Regions from separate parts of the Bradyrhizobium sp. LM2.9 genome, predicted to be linked through region 1. Evidence: predicted binding sites of a transcription regulator. Region 1 holds the regulator's gene; the other holds the start of a gene.
What was found. Region 1 encodes PhoB, which activates phosphate uptake and scavenging genes when phosphate is short. Its sites were predicted from a motif close to TGTCATNNANCTGTCAT; they were not measured.
Positions count from the first base shown of each region.

Region 2: ACVWW3_RS08575 (DUF47 domain-containing protein) is a predicted target of PhoB. The motif match lies at 1,915-1,931, and genes of this name have one in related genera.

Region 1 covers NZ_JBSRYJ010000002.1:6,608,386-6,615,655, reverse strand. The annotation lists gene argF (ornithine carbamoyltransferase) at 1-456, opposite strand, end outside; partial or broken gene ACVWW3_RS33865 (acetylornithine transaminase) at 456-1,659, opposite strand; gene ACVWW3_RS33860 (GcrA family cell cycle regulator) at 2,114-2,626, shown strand; gene phoB (phosphate regulon transcriptional regulator PhoB) at 2,756-3,466, opposite strand; gene phoU (phosphate signaling complex protein PhoU) at 3,482-4,198, opposite strand; gene pstB (phosphate ABC transporter ATP-binding protein PstB) at 4,210-5,031, opposite strand; gene pstA (phosphate ABC transporter permease PstA) at 5,028-5,873, opposite strand; gene pstC (phosphate ABC transporter permease subunit PstC) at 5,878-6,867, opposite strand; gene pstS (phosphate ABC transporter substrate-binding protein PstS) at 7,020-7,270, opposite strand, start outside.
Region 2 covers NZ_JBSRYJ010000002.1:1,523,373-1,530,642, forward strand. The annotation lists gene ACVWW3_RS08565 (branched-chain amino acid ABC transporter permease) at 1-847, shown strand, start outside; gene ACVWW3_RS08570 (branched-chain amino acid ABC transporter permease) at 849-1,817, shown strand; gene ACVWW3_RS08575 (DUF47 domain-containing protein) at 1,976-2,620, shown strand; gene ACVWW3_RS08580 (inorganic phosphate transporter) at 2,636-3,643, shown strand; gene sugE (quaternary ammonium compound efflux SMR transporter SugE) at 3,636-3,950, opposite strand; gene ACVWW3_RS08590 (peptide chain release factor 3) at 4,120-5,739, shown strand; partial or broken gene ACVWW3_RS08595 (hypothetical protein) at 5,842-6,422, shown strand; gene ACVWW3_RS08600 (NnrU family protein) at 6,492-7,076, shown strand; gene ACVWW3_RS08605 (class I adenylate-forming enzyme family protein) at 7,150-7,270, shown strand, end outside.

The DNA of each region.
Region 1 (7,270 bases):
GCGATGCTCCTCATAGGTCATGAGATCAGCCATCACCTGGCAGGGATGCGAACGCCGCGTCAGGCCGTTGATGACAGGAACGGTGGCGTTCGCCGCGAGCTCGAGCAGGGCATCGTGATTGAGAATGCGGATCATGATGGCGTCGACATAGCGCGACAGCACGCGCGCGGTGTCGGCGATGGTCTCGCCGCGGCCGAGCTGCATCTCCGCGCCGGTGAGCATGATGGGTTCGCCGCCGAGCTGGCGCATGGCGACATCGAACGACACCCGCGTCCTCGTCGAGGGGCGCTCGAAAATCATCGCCAGCGTCTTGCCTTCAAGTGGCTTGACCGGCTGATGCGCCTTCTGCTTCGCCTTCATCGCGGAGGACGCAGCCAGCATGCTCTTGAGCTCCGACAGCGGCAGCGCGTCGATATCGAGGAAGTGCTTCGGTGCTTTATTGGGCGACTTGCTCATCAGCTTGCCGCCCGCTTGTTGCCGGACAACGCGGTGCAGGCGCGTTCGAGCCGCCCAACGCTGTCCTCGATCTCGGCTTCGGTGACGATCAAAGGCGGCAGGAAACGTACGACATTGTCGCCGGCGCCGACGGTGAGCAGCTTTTCGTCGCGCAAGGCTGCAACGAGATCGCCTGAAGGCACCACGGCCTTGATGCCGATCAGCAGGCCCTCGCCGCGCACTTCGCTGACGACATCGCTATGACGATCGATCACGGAGGCGAGCTTCTGCTTGAGCAGCAGCGACATTCTCTGCACGTGGTCGAAGAAAGCCGGGCTTGAGCATGACGTCGAGCACGGCGTTCGCAGCCGAAATCGCGAGCGGATTGCCGCCGAAGGTCGAGCCGTGCGAGCCGGGCCCCATGCCAGCCGCCGCATCCGCGGTCGCCAGCACTGCGCCGATCGGAAAGCCACCGCCGAGCGCCTTCGCCAGCGACATCACATCGGGCGTCACGCCGAGACGGCGGTGTGCGAACAGATCGCCGGTGCGGCCCATGCCGGTCTGCACCTCGTCGAACGCGAGCAGCAAGCCCTTGTCGTCGCAGAGCTGGCGCAGTGCCTTGAGGAAGGCCGGGGTTGCCGAGCGCACGCCGCCCTCGCCCTGGATCGGCTCGATCAGGATGCCGGCGGTCTGCGGACCGATCGCTTTCTTCACGGCCTCGATATCGCCATGCGGGATTTGGTCGAAGCCATCCATCGGCGGACCAAAACCTTCCAGATATTTTGCAGATCCCGTCGCGGCCAGCGTCGCCAGCGTGCGGCCGTGGAACGCGCCTTCGAAGGTGATGATGCGGTAACGTTCCGGATGCCCTTGGGAGAAGTGATGATGGCGGACCAGCTTGATCACGCCCTCCAGCGCCTCGGCGCCGGAATTGCAGAAGAACACGAAGTCCGCAAAACTCTCATGGCAGAGGCGGTTGGCGAGCTTCTCGCCATCCGGGCTCTGGAACAGGTTCGACATGTGCCAGAGCTTCGTGGCCTGCTCCTGCAACGCTTTGACCAGCGCGGGATGGGCATGGCCGAGCGCGTTCACCGCGACACCCGAGGTGAAATCGAGATAGCGCTCGCCATTGGTCGCAATCAGCCAGCAGCCTTCGCCGCGCTCGAAACCGAGGTCGGTTCTGGCGAAAACGGGGAGCAAATGCGGCGCTGCGCTGTTGGTCATGATGTCACTTGGATGTTGCGGACGGTGTGACGCGTGCATTGCGCAACGCACCATTGACCGGCCCGGAAAACGAAACGTGCCGCCTTTTCGGGGCGGCACGTGTCACTATCTTATGCTTGGGAAGACGGGTGTCAATGCCGCCCGGAAAGCCTCGCGAAACGCTGAATCCGTAGTCTTGCGGTGCCGATTTCGCGGATTTCACCACGGAACATGTGGAAGCGAGTCGGCGGACTCTTGCGCGGGAGTCACGCCATATTGTAGCGTTTGGATTGTCAGATACGACATCTCGTGCAGTGGTTCTGATCTCTAAGTCCTTATGTACCGGCGTAAACGTTCGGGCGTTCTAGTCACGCCCGGCGAGCCTTAAGGGATTCTGGCGGCACGGGTTTTTAAAGGCTTAGGCATTCGCTGCGAGGCGCCAGGATGGCAGGCCGGCAGCGAGGGAAAGGGTGCAATGACAGTTTTGACCTGGTCCGATGATCGCGTCGAGCAGCTTAAAAAGCTCTGGGAGGCCGGACTTTCGGCCAGCCAGATCGCGGCTGAGCTCGGTAATGTGACCCGCAATGCCGTGATCGGCAAAGTGCACAGGCTCGGCCTGTCGGGTCGCGCCAAGAGCCCTTCATCGGCAGCGCCCCGGCCGCGCAAGGCGCGCCCCGCGCAGCATATGATGCGGGTGACCCGCCCGATCTCGCGCGGCAACACCGCGCTGGCACAGGCCTTCGAGGTCGAAGTGGAGGCCGAACCGGTCACCTACGACAACGTGGTGCCGATGAGCCAGCGGCTGACGCTGCTCGAGCTGAACGAGGCGACCTGCCACTGGCCGGTCGGCGATCCCTCGACCCCGGACTTCTTCTTCTGCGGCGGCAAGGCGCTGTCCGGCCTGCCCTATTGCGCACAACACTCGCGCGTCGCGTATCAGCCGGCGTCGGATCGGCGCCGCGCACCGGTGAAGCCGAGCCCGCGCTGAGCTAGCGGATTTAGCTGACTGCAAGGGCGGCGCCGTCACACGATGACGCCTCGGCCCACTTGATGTCGTCCCGGACAAGCGTGCCAAAAGCGCGTGTCGATCCGGAACGACGGCGGAGCTTGAAGCGAGTTACGCCTGCTGCTCCGCCTTGGCAAAACGATCATCCAGCGCGTAGCCGGCGCCGCGGACGGTGCGGATCGGGTCCTGCTCGCGGCCGAGATTGAGCAGCTTGCGCAGGCGGCCGATATGCACGTCGACGGTACGCTCGTCGATGTAGATGTCGCGGCCCCAGACGCTGTCGAGCAGTTGCTCGCGCGAGAACACCCGCCCCGGATGCTCCAGGAAGAACTCCAGCAGGCGATATTCGGTCGGGCCGAGATCGATCGGCCGGCCCGAGCGCGCCACGCGGCGCTTGTCGCGGTCGAGCTCGATGTCGCCAAAGGCGAGCACGGCGGCGAGCCGCTCGGGGCTTGCGCGCCGCAGCAGGCCCTTCACGCGCGCCAGGAGCTCCGGCACCGAGAACGGCTTGACGATGTAATCGTCGGCGCCGGTCGCAAGACCCCGCACCCGCTCGCTTTCCTCGCCGCGCGCGGTAAGCATGATGATCGGGAGCTGCTTGGTCTCGGGACGGGTGCGAAGCCGCCGGCACAATTCGATGCCTGACAGGCCCGGCAGCATCCAGTCGAGCACGATCAAATCGGGGATGTGCTCCTTGAGACGGGTGTCGGCGTCGTCGCCGCGCATGACCGTCTCGACGTCATAGCCGTCGCCTTCGAGGTTGTAGCGGAGAAGCTCGGTCAGGGCTTCCTCGTCCTCAACCACCATAATGCGTGCGCCCATCTCGGTCGTTGCTCCCTAGGTGTTTGGTATCGAGCTGGCGAAGGTCGTCATATCGCCCTTCGGCCGCTTGTCGGTGATTGCCTGGCCCTCGATCATGTAGAACACGGTCTCGGCGATGTTGGTGGCGTGGTCGCCGATCCGCTCGATGTTCTTGGCGCAGAACATCAAATGGATGCAGAACGAGATGTTGCGCGGATCCTCCATCATGTAGGTGAGGAGCTCGCGGAACAGCGAAGTGCAGATGGCGTCGACTTCCTCGTCGCCCTTCCACACCGCCATCGCCGCCGGCAAATCATGCGCGGCATAGGCGTCCAGCACCGACTTGACCTGCTGCTGCACGAGGTCGGTCATGTGCTCCAGGCCGCGGAACAGCTTGAGCGGATGGAAATCCGTCTCCAGCGCCGCGACGCGCTTGCCCATGTTCTTGGCGAGGTCGCCGATGCGCTCGAGATCGGTCGCGACGCGCATGGCACCGACGATCTCGCGCAGATCGACCGCCATCGGCTGACGGCGGGCGATGGTGAGCACGGCGCGCTCCTCAATGCGCTTCTGCAGCGCGTCGAGCTCGATGTCGATGGTGACGACGCGCTGGCCGAGCGGAACGTCACGGCGGATCAGCGCGTCGACGGAATCGACGATCATGCGCTCGGCGATGCCGCCCATCTCGGCAACCAGCCGGGTGAGTTCCTGGAGGTCGGTGTCGAAGGCCTTTGCGGTATGTTCAGAACCCATGTCGCGTCTCCTCAGCCGAACCGGCCGGTGATGTAATCCTGCGTGCGCCGGTCGGTCGGCGACGTAAAGATCTTGTTGGTGTCGTCGAACTCGATCAGCTCGCCGAGATACATGAAGGCGGTCTTGTCGGAGACGCGCGCCGCCTGCTGCATGTTGTGGGTGACGATCGCGATCGTGTAGTCCTCGGAGAGCTCCTGGATCAGCTCCTCGACCTTGGCGGTCGAGATCGGGTCGAGCGCCGAGCAGGGTTCGTCGAACAGGATCACCTCGGGCCGCACCGCGACGGTGCGGGCGATGCAGAGGCGTTGCTGCTGGCCGCCGGAGAGCGACAGGCCGGAGGCGTTGAGCTTGTCCTTGACCTCGTTCCACAGCGCGCCGCCGCGCAGCGCCTTCTCGACCCGGCCGTCCATCTCGGACTTTGATATCTTCTCGTAGAGACGGATGCCGAACGCGATGTTTTCGTAGATCGTCATCGGGAACGGCGTCGGCTTCTGGAACACCATGCCGACGCGGGCGCGCAGCAAATTGAGGTCCAGCCTGGGGTCGAGGATGTTGGTCTGGTCGAGCATGAGCTGACCGGTGGCGCGCTGGCCCGGATAGAGGTCGTACATCCGGTTGAAGATGCGCAGCAGGGTCGACTTGCCGCAGCCCGACGGGCCGATGAACGCCGTGACGCGATTGGCGCCGAGCGTCAGGTTGATGTTCTTCAGCGCGTGGTGCTCGCCGTAATAGAAGTTCAGGTTGCGAACGGTCACCTTGGGGGGGGCCTCGGGCAGCACCGGCGCGTGGGGCAGCCCGCCGGCCGCGCTCATCGATACGGAAAGATCACTCATTTTGCGGTCCTCTCGGCGCCAAGGATGCGCGCGCCAATATTCAGGGCAAGAACGGTCAGGGTGATGAGCAGCGCGCCGCTCCAGGCCAGCTGCTTCCAATAGGCGTAGGGGCTCTGCACGAAGTTGTTGATAGTGACCGGCAGGTTCGCCATCGTCTTGTTCAGGCCGAGGCTGAAGAACTGGTTCGACAGCGCGGTGAAGAGCAGCGGCGCGGTCTCGCCGGCGACGCGGGCAGTCGCAAGCAGCACGCCGGTGATGAGACCCGATCGGGCAGCACGATAAGCGATGCGCTTGATCACCAGCGAGCGCGGCAGGCCAAGCGCCGAGGCCGCCTCGCGCAGTGCGTTCGGCACCAGCAGCAGCATGTCCTCAGTCGTGCGCAGCACCACCGGGATGACGATGACCGCGAGCGCGAGACTGCCGGCGATCGCCGAGAAGCCGCGCATCGGCACCACCACCGCGCCGTAGATGAACAGGCCGATGATGATCGAGGGCGCCGACAGCAGGATGTCGTTGATGAAGCGGATCACCGAGGTCAGCCGGTCGTTGCGGCCGTATTCGGCGAGATAGGTGCCGGCGAACATGCCGAGCGGCGCGCCGATGCCGACGCCGATCACGGTCATGATCAGCGAGCCGACGATGGCGTTGAGCAGGCCGCCCTCGTTCGATCCGGGTGGCGGTGTGTTCTCGGTGAACAGCTGGACATTGAGGCCAGCCAGGCCGTTGTAGAGCAGCGTGATCAGGATCAGCGCAAGCCAGGTGACGCCGAAGGCGGTCGCGGCGATGCAGAGCCCGCGGATGACGAAGTCCTTGCGGCGGCGGCGTGAATAGATCGGGTTCATGGCGTTAGTTCCCCGCCTTCTTTTCCAAACGCATCAGCATCAGCCGCGCGCCCGCGAGCACGAAGAACGTCAGCACGAACAGCAGCAGGCCAAGCAGGATCAGGCCGGACTGGTGCAGGCCGTCGCTCTCGGCGAACTCGGATGCGATCGCCGCCGAGATCGTGGTGCCCGGCGAAAAGATCGACGTCGAGATGCGGAACGAGTTGCCGATGATGAAGGTCACCGCCATGGTCTCGCCGAGCGCGCGGCCCAGCGCCAGCATGACGCCGCCGATGACGCCGACGCGGGTGTAGGGGATCACCACGCTGCGGACGACTTCCCAGGTGGTGCAGCCGACGCCGTAGGCGGCTTCCTTCAGGACCGGAGGCACCGTCTTGAACACGTCGACCGAGATCGAGGTGATGAAGGGCAGCACCATGATGGCGAGGATCAGCGCGGCATTGAACAGGCTGAGATAGGACGGGGGACCTGCGAAGATCGCGCCCAGCACCGGCACGCCGTCGAAGATCTTGATCATGAAGGGCTGGAATGTGTTGGCGAGGAACGGACCCAACACGAAGAAGCCCCACATGCCGTAGATGATCGAGGGGATGCCGGCGAGCAGCTCGATCGCCATGCCGATCGGGCGGCGCAGCCATTGCGGGCAGAGCTCGGTGAGGAAGATCGCAATGCCGAGACCGACCGGGATGGCGATCAGCATCGCGATGAAGGAGGTGACGAGCGTGCCGTACATCGGCCCGAGCGCGCCGAGCACCGGCGGATCGGCGGACGGCGCCCAGCGCTGCGTCCACAGGAAGGAGAGACCGTATTCCTTCATCGCCGGAAAGGCGCCGACGATCAGCGACAGGATGATGCCGCCGAGGATCAGAAGCACCGAGATCGCGGAGAGCCGCGTGATCCAGTAGAAGGTGACGTCCCCGACTTTGAACGCGCTCAAGGCCTTGGCGCGATCATACGGTCCGGCGTCGTCGATTATATCGCTCTGAACGGCCATCTCTGCCACGCCGATCCCCTGTACCAAATAGTATACGTTTTTTGTTGGTCCGCGCCCCGGATGCGACGCTGATCCGGGGCACAGGTGTGGGTCCCGGCTCGGCGCGGCAGCGTTTCACGCTGCAGCGCGTCCGGGACACGAGGATCGCGAGCTTAGCTCTTGATCTCGGCAGCCCAGGTCTTCTCGACCAGGGTCACGACGCCCTCGGGCATCGGGATGTAGTCGAGCTCTTCAGCCGCCTTGCCGCCGTTCTTGAAGGCCCAGCGGAAGAACTTGATGGCTTCCTGCGAGGCCGCCTTGTCGGTGGCGTCCTTGTGCATGAGGATGAAGGTCGCCGCCGTGATCGGCCAGGACTTCTCGCCGGGCTGGTCGGTCAGGATGACGTAGTAGCCGGGAGCCTTGG
Region 2 (7,270 bases), 5.1 Mb from region 1:
TCAGCTACTGGTGGGACTGATCAACGGCTCGTTCTACGCGCTGCTCAGTCTCGGGCTTGCCGTGATCTTCGGCATGCTCAACATCATCAATTTCGCCCATGGTGCGGTCTACATGATGGGCGCGTTCGCTGCCTATTTCCTGCTGAACCTCGGCGGCATCAACTACTGGTGGGCGTTGCTGCTTGCGCCGATCATCGTCGGCATCTTCGGCATGATCCTGGAGCGGACCATGCTGCAATGGCTGACCGGGCTGGATCATCTCTACGGTCTGCTTCTGACCTTCGGCATTGCGCTGATTGTGCAGGGCGTGTTCCAGAACTACTTCGGCTCCTCCGGCCTGCCTTACGCCATTCCGGACCAGCTCAAGGGCGGCATGAATCTCGGATTCATGTTCCTGCCCGTCTATCGCGGCTGGGTCGTCATCTTCTCGCTGGTGGTCTGCATCGCGACCTGGTTCCTGATCGAGAAGACACGGCTCGGCGCTTATTTGCGTGCAGCCACCGAAAACCCGACGCTGGTGCGCGCCTTCGGCGTCAACGTGCCGCGCATGATCACGCTGACCTACGGCCTCGGTGTCGGCCTTGCCGCGCTCGCCGGCGTGCTGTCGGCGCCGATCAACCAGGTGCGGCCGCTGATGGGAGCCGACCTCATCATCGTCGTGTTCGCGGTGGTCGTGATCGGCGGCATGGGATCGATCATGGGCTCCATCATCACCGGCTTCGCGCTCGGTGTGATCGAGGGCATGACCAAGTATTTCTACCCCGAGGCCTCCAACACCGTCGTGTTCGTGCTGATGGTGCTGGTGCTCTTGGTGAAGCCAACGGGATTGACGGGAAGGGCGGCCTGATATGACAGCCTTGACGGACGACACACTGCCGGCGCCCCCGCGCGCGATCCGCGACGAGATGATCGTGTTCGTGGTGATGGCGCTGCTGCTGGCTGCGGTGCCATTCAGCGGCATCTATCCGTTCTTCGTGATGCAGGCGCTGTGCTTCGCGCTGCTGGCCTGTGCATTCAATCTCCTGATCGGCTATGGCGGCCTGCTCTCGTTCGGCCACGCGATGTTCATGGGCACCGCCGGCTATTGCAGCGCGCACGCGCTGAAAGTGTGGGCGTTGCCGCCGGAACTCGGCATCCTCGTCGGCATTGCCGCGGCGTTCGGGCTCTCGCTCATCACCGGCTTCATCTCGATCCGCCGCCAGGGCATCTATTTCTCGATGATCACGCTGGCGCTGTCGCAGCTGCTGTACTTCATCTACCTCCAGGCGCCGTTCACCCATGGTGAGGACGGCATCCAGGGCATCCCGCAGGGCCGCATGTTCGGCGTGTTCGATCTGACCAAGCCGACCGTGCTCTACTACGTGGTGCTGGTCGGCTTCCTCGCCGGCTTCCTGCTGATCTACCGCATCATCAATTCGCCTTTCGGCGAAGTCCTGAAGGCGATCCGTGAGAACGAGCCGCGCGCGATCTCGCTCGGTTACCGGACCGATCAGTACAAGTTCCTGGCTTTCGTCCTGTCGGGCACGCTCGCCGGCTTTGCGGGATCGCTGAAGGTGTTCGTGGCGCAGAACGCTTCGCTCACCGACGTGCACTGGTCGATGTCCGGCGAGGTGGTGCTGATGACGCTGGTCGGCGGGCTCGGGACCATCTTCGGGCCCGTGGTCGGTGCCTTCGCGATCATCGCCATGCAGCAATATCTGGCGAGCTTCGGCCAGTGGGTGACGGTGATCCAGGGCTCGATCTTCGTGATCTGTGTGCTCACCTTCCGCCGTGGCGTCATCGGCGAAATCGCGCATTACCTCCGGCGTTCGCTGTAAGCCATTGATGTAGCAGAAAAATCGTTGGCGCGCGAAAGCGGTGGATGATCCGACTCCACGGGCGTGAGGTGGCACGCGCGTGGATCGAAAATGGTCTATGACAGTTTCATGACGGCCCGCTTGGGCTAGGCCATTATCCAACCGGTAGTCTCTCCCCCATGATGCGATTGTTTCGCGCTTTCCTGCCCAAGGAAGAACGGTTCTTCGACCTGTTCGACCGCCACGCCCAGACCGTGATTCAGGGCTCGATCGCGCTCCAGGGCATGCTCAACGGGGGCGCGGAGACGCCGGTCTATTGCCAGCGCGTCAACCAGTTCGAGAACGATGCCGACAACATCACCCGCGAGGTGCTGACGGCGGTGCGCCGCACCTTCATCACCCCGTTCGACCGCGGCGACATCAAGAACCTGATCACCTCGATGGACGACGCCATCGACCAGATGCAGCAGACCGCCAAGGCCGTGATGCTGTTCGAGGTTCGCATCTTCGAGCCGCCGATGCGCGAGATCGGCGTGCTCTTGGTGGAATGCGCCAATCTGGTCGGTCGCGCGTTGCCGCTGATGCAGGCGATCGGTCAGAACGTGGCCATGCTGACTGCGATCACGGAAGAATTGACCAAGCTCGAGGGGCGCGTCGACGATCTCCAGGATATCGGGCTGAAGGAACTATTCCTCAAGCATCGCGACGGCAACGCGATGGATTTCATCGTCGGCGCGGAGATCTACGACCATCTCGAGAAAGTCGCCGACCGCTTCGACGACGTCGCGAACGAGATCAACAGCATCGTCATCGAGCAAGTTTAGGGCAGGGGCCGCGCGGTGGATGTTGCGTTGGGTCTTCCCGTCCTGGTCGGACTGATCGCCGTCGCGCTGTTGTTCGACTTCCTGAACGGCCTGCATGACGCCGCCAATTCGATCGCGACCATCGTCTCGACCCGCGTGCTGCGGCCGCAATTCGCGGTGTTCTGGGCCGCGTTCTTCAATTTCGTCGCCTTCATGGTGTTCGGGCTGCACGTCGCCCAGACCATCGGCACCGGCATCATCGATCCCGCGATCGTGGATGCCCAGGTGATCTTCGCGGCGCTGGTCGGCGCCATCGTCTGGAACCTCGTGACATGGGCGCTCGGCATCCCATCGTCTTCGTCCCACGCATTGATCGGCGGTCTATTTGGTGCCGGCGTGGCCAAAGCCGGCCTTTCGGCGGCGGTCTGGAGCGGATTGTCCAAGACGGTGATCGCGATCGTGCTGTCTCCGCTCGTCGGCTTCCTGCTCGCGATGGTACTGGTTGCAATCGTCTCCTGGGCCTCGGTGCGCTCCACCCCCTTTGCCGTCGATCGCGCCTTCCGCATTCTGCAGTTCGCCTCTGCTTCGCTCTATTCGCTCGGCCATGGTGGCAATGACGCGCAGAAGACCATGGGCATCATCGCCGTGCTGCTCTATTCGCAGGGCCAACTTGGCGGCGAATTCTTCGTGCCCTTCTGGGTGGTGCTCTCCTGCCAGGCGGCCATGGCAATGGGCACGCTGATGGGTGGTTGGCGCATTGTCCGCACGATGGGATTGCGGATTACAAAACTGACCCCGATGCAGGGCTTTTGCGCCGAGACCGGCGGTGCCGCGACCCTGTTCATGGCGACCTTTCTCGGTGTTCCCGTCTCGACCACCCACACCATCACCGGCGCGATCGTCGGCGTCGGCGCCGCCCGCCGCCTCTCGGCGGTGCGCTGGAATGTCGCCAGCTCGATCGTCTATGCCTGGGTCATCACGATGCCGGCCTCCGCCATCGTCGCCGCGCTGACCTGGTGGGCAGTACAGATCTTCATCAGGTAACGAGCTTCAGCCCGACAATCCCGGCGACGATCAGCCCGATGCTGGCGAGGCGGAACGCGGTGGCCGGCTCGCCGAACAGGATGATGCCGAGCGTCGCGGTGCCGACCGCGCCGATGCCGGTCCAGACTGCATAAGCGGTTCCAATCGGCAGCGATTTGAGGGCAAGCCCAAGCAGGATAATGCTGCCGGCCATGGCCCCGAGCGTGAGGACAGACGGGACGAGCTTCGTAAATCCCTCGGTGTATTTGAGGCCGATCGCCCAGGCGATCTCCAGGAGACCGGCGACGAACAGGATGCTCCAGGCCATGGCGACCCTCCCTTCGAGGCAGGGTCGTCCCCGCGACTGGCGTGCTGATGGGCGGGAAGGCCGTCCTTCCCAAGCCCTGATCCAAGCCCGATATGGGGCTGGCCGGAAGGCACTGCAATCACCAAATGAGGCTTGATAAGGCTCATTTTCCCTGCCAAACGCTGCCGCAATGTCCGACATCGCCACCACAGCCGAATCGCCGGCCCGTTCCCCGCTTGCCGCTGAAGTGTCGCGGCGGCGGACCTTTGCGATCATTTCGCATCCGGACGCCGGCAAGACCACGCTGACCGAAAAGCTGCTGCTGTTCGGCGGCGCCATCAATCTGGCCGGCCAGGTCAAGGCCAAGGGCGAGCGGCGCAACACGCGTTCGGACTGGATGAAGATCGAGCGCGAGCGCGGCATCTCGGTCGTGACCTCGGTCATGACCTTCGAGTTCGAGGGCCTCGTGTTCAATCTGCTGGACACGCCGGGCCACGAGGACTTTTCGGAAGACACCTATCGCACGCTCACGGCTGTCGATTCCGCCGTCATGGTGATCGACGCGGCCAAGGGCATCGAGGCGCGCACCCGAAAGCTGTTCGAGGTGTGTCGTCTTCGGGACATCCCGATCATCACCTTCATCAATAAGATGGACCGCGAGAGCCGCGATGTCTTCGAGCTCCTCGACGAGATCGAGAAGACGCTGGCGCTCGACACCACGCCGATGACCTGGCCGGTCGGCCGCGGTCGCGAGTTCCTCGGTACCTACGACGTCGTCAATGGCGGCGTGCGCCTGCTCGAAGGCGGCGGCGCCAAGACCGGCGCGGCGCAGCAGATCGAGATTGCCGAGCTCGCCAAGCTCAATGCCAATCTCGATGTGTCAGCGGTCAAGGACGAGCTCGATCTCGTCACCGCGGCGTCAAAACCGTTCGAGCTCGAAGCGTTTCGCGAGGGCCATCTGACGCCGGTCTATTTCGGCAGTGCGCTGCGCAATTTCGGCGTCGGCGACCTGCTGCAAGGCCTCGGCATGTTCGCGCCCGAGCCGCGCGCGCAGGAGAGCGACCAGCGCAGGGTCGAAGCCACCGATCCGCGCATGAGCGCCTTCGTGTTCAAGATCCAGGCCAACATGGATCCGAATCACCGCGACCGCATCGCCTTTGCGCGTCTGTGCTCCGGCAAGCTCAGCCGCGGCATGAAGGCGAAGCTCGTGCGCACCGGCAAGAGCATGCCGCTGTCCAGCCCGCAATTCTTCTTCGCGCAGGACCGTTCGGTTGCGGACGAGGCTTATGCCGGCGACGTCGTCGGCATTCCCAATCATGGCACGCTGCGCATCGGCGACACGTTGACCGACGGTGAGGATTTTAACTTCGTCGGCGTGCCGAGCTTTGCGCCGGAAATCGTCCGCCGGGTGCGTCTCACCGATGCGATGAAGGCGAAGAAGCTGAAGGAAGCGCTTCAGCAGATGTCGGAAGAGGGCGTGGTGCAGGTGTTCCGCCCGCGCGACGGCGCACCCGCGCTGGTTGGCGTCGTCGGTGCGCTCCAGCTCGACGTGCTGAAGGCGCGGCTGGATGCGGAATATTCGCTGCCGGTCGAGTTCGAGGTGAGCGAGTTCCAGCTTGCGCGCTGGGTCTCCTCGGACGACCGCAAGAAGCTCGACACCTTCATCGCCGCCAACACATCCAGCATCGCCGACGATGTCGATGGCGATCCCGTGTATCTGGCGAGGAACGAGTTCTACCTCGGCTACACCCGGGAACGGGCCGAAGGCATTGAGTTCACCAACGTCAAGGACGTCAAGAAGAAGGGCTAGCGTGCGCGCAAACGGGTCGCGCGCGAGCACGTGAATGCGCGGGGACTTGACGTGTGCACTGACGATGCCACCTTTCTCCATGTGGCACTGTGAGCTCGCATGATGTGGCGCGGCATCCTTGTTTTCCTCCTGCTGGCGATCTCGACGATCGCCGCGGACGCGCGGCCCCGGCAGATCAACCCCATACCGTTTTCGCACGAGCCATGCAGCGTGCTCGACGGCAGGCCCTGCACGCCGTCCTATTGCAGCCCGCTCGAGCCTGGTCCCTGTATTCCCGAGATCGATTATCCCTACGGACAGAACCTCCAACTCACGATCCAAAGCGTACCGGCGGAGGCCGATCGCGCCAAATACCAAAAGCCCGATCACGATCTCGACAGACGATCGGCGATCTCTTCGCCGAGCTGCGCACCTGCTGGTCGCCGCCATCGGACAATGCGCGCGCGGGCATGCAGATGGCGGTGCGTTTCAGCTTCAACAAGGCGGGTGGCCTGATCGGTCCGCCGCGCCTGACCTTTGCGACCTCGGGCGTCCCCGCCGAGACTAGAACCACCTACCTCAATGCGATCAATTCATCGTTGAACGCTTGCCTGCCGCTGAAATTCACGGGCGGTCTTGGCGGTGCCCTCGCCGGGCGGCCGATCGCGATCCGGTATGTCGACAATCGCGAGATCGGCAAGTAGCGCATCAGTTGCGACCTGCCGCCAATCGATGATACGCCATGGGCTGGGGCACTGGTTGGGGAGAATCTCGTGGGTCTGCTGGTCATGATCCTGGGGCTTGCGCTGTTTTTCGCGGCCCATGTTTTCACGACGAAACGCGAGGCGCGCGCGCAGGCGATAGCGAGACTGGGCGAGGGGACCTACAAGATCCTTTACTCGCTTGTCTCGCTCGCGGGGCTCGCGCTGATCATCTGGGGCTTCGCCCACTACCGTGCGACCGGTTGGATCGACGTCTGGTATCCGCCGAAGGCACTGAAGCACATCACGCTCGCGCTGATGTTGCCCGCGGTCATCCTTGTGGTTGCGTCATATCTGCGCGGCCGCATCTATGCGACGCTGAAGCATCCGATGCTGGCCGGCATCAAGCTGTGGGCGGCGGCGCATCTGTTGGCCAATGGCGATCTCGGCTCCATCATCCTGTTCGGCTCCTTCCTAGGCTGGGCGGTGTACGATCGCATTACGCTGAAGCGTCGCACCGATGGTGGCGGCCCGCCGATTCCAGTGGGCGGCGTCACCAATGATCTGATCGCGGTCGCGGTCGGAATCGTCGCTTATCTGGCGCTGGCTTTTGCGTTCCATCCGGTCGTGATCGGTGTTCCCGTGATCGGCAGCTAGCCGATCAGCACAAGACAGGACCGGCATGCCCATGCGCGGAAGGTAACAAGAGCAACAAGCCAAGGGCATTCCGATGGACTGGTCGCAATCTCAGATCCCGCCGATGCGGTTCGAGGCGCGCTTCGGCGATCGGGTAGTGCCGGCATTTTGCGATCGGCCGTCGAGCCTGTGGGCGATGATTGCGGACGCCTGCG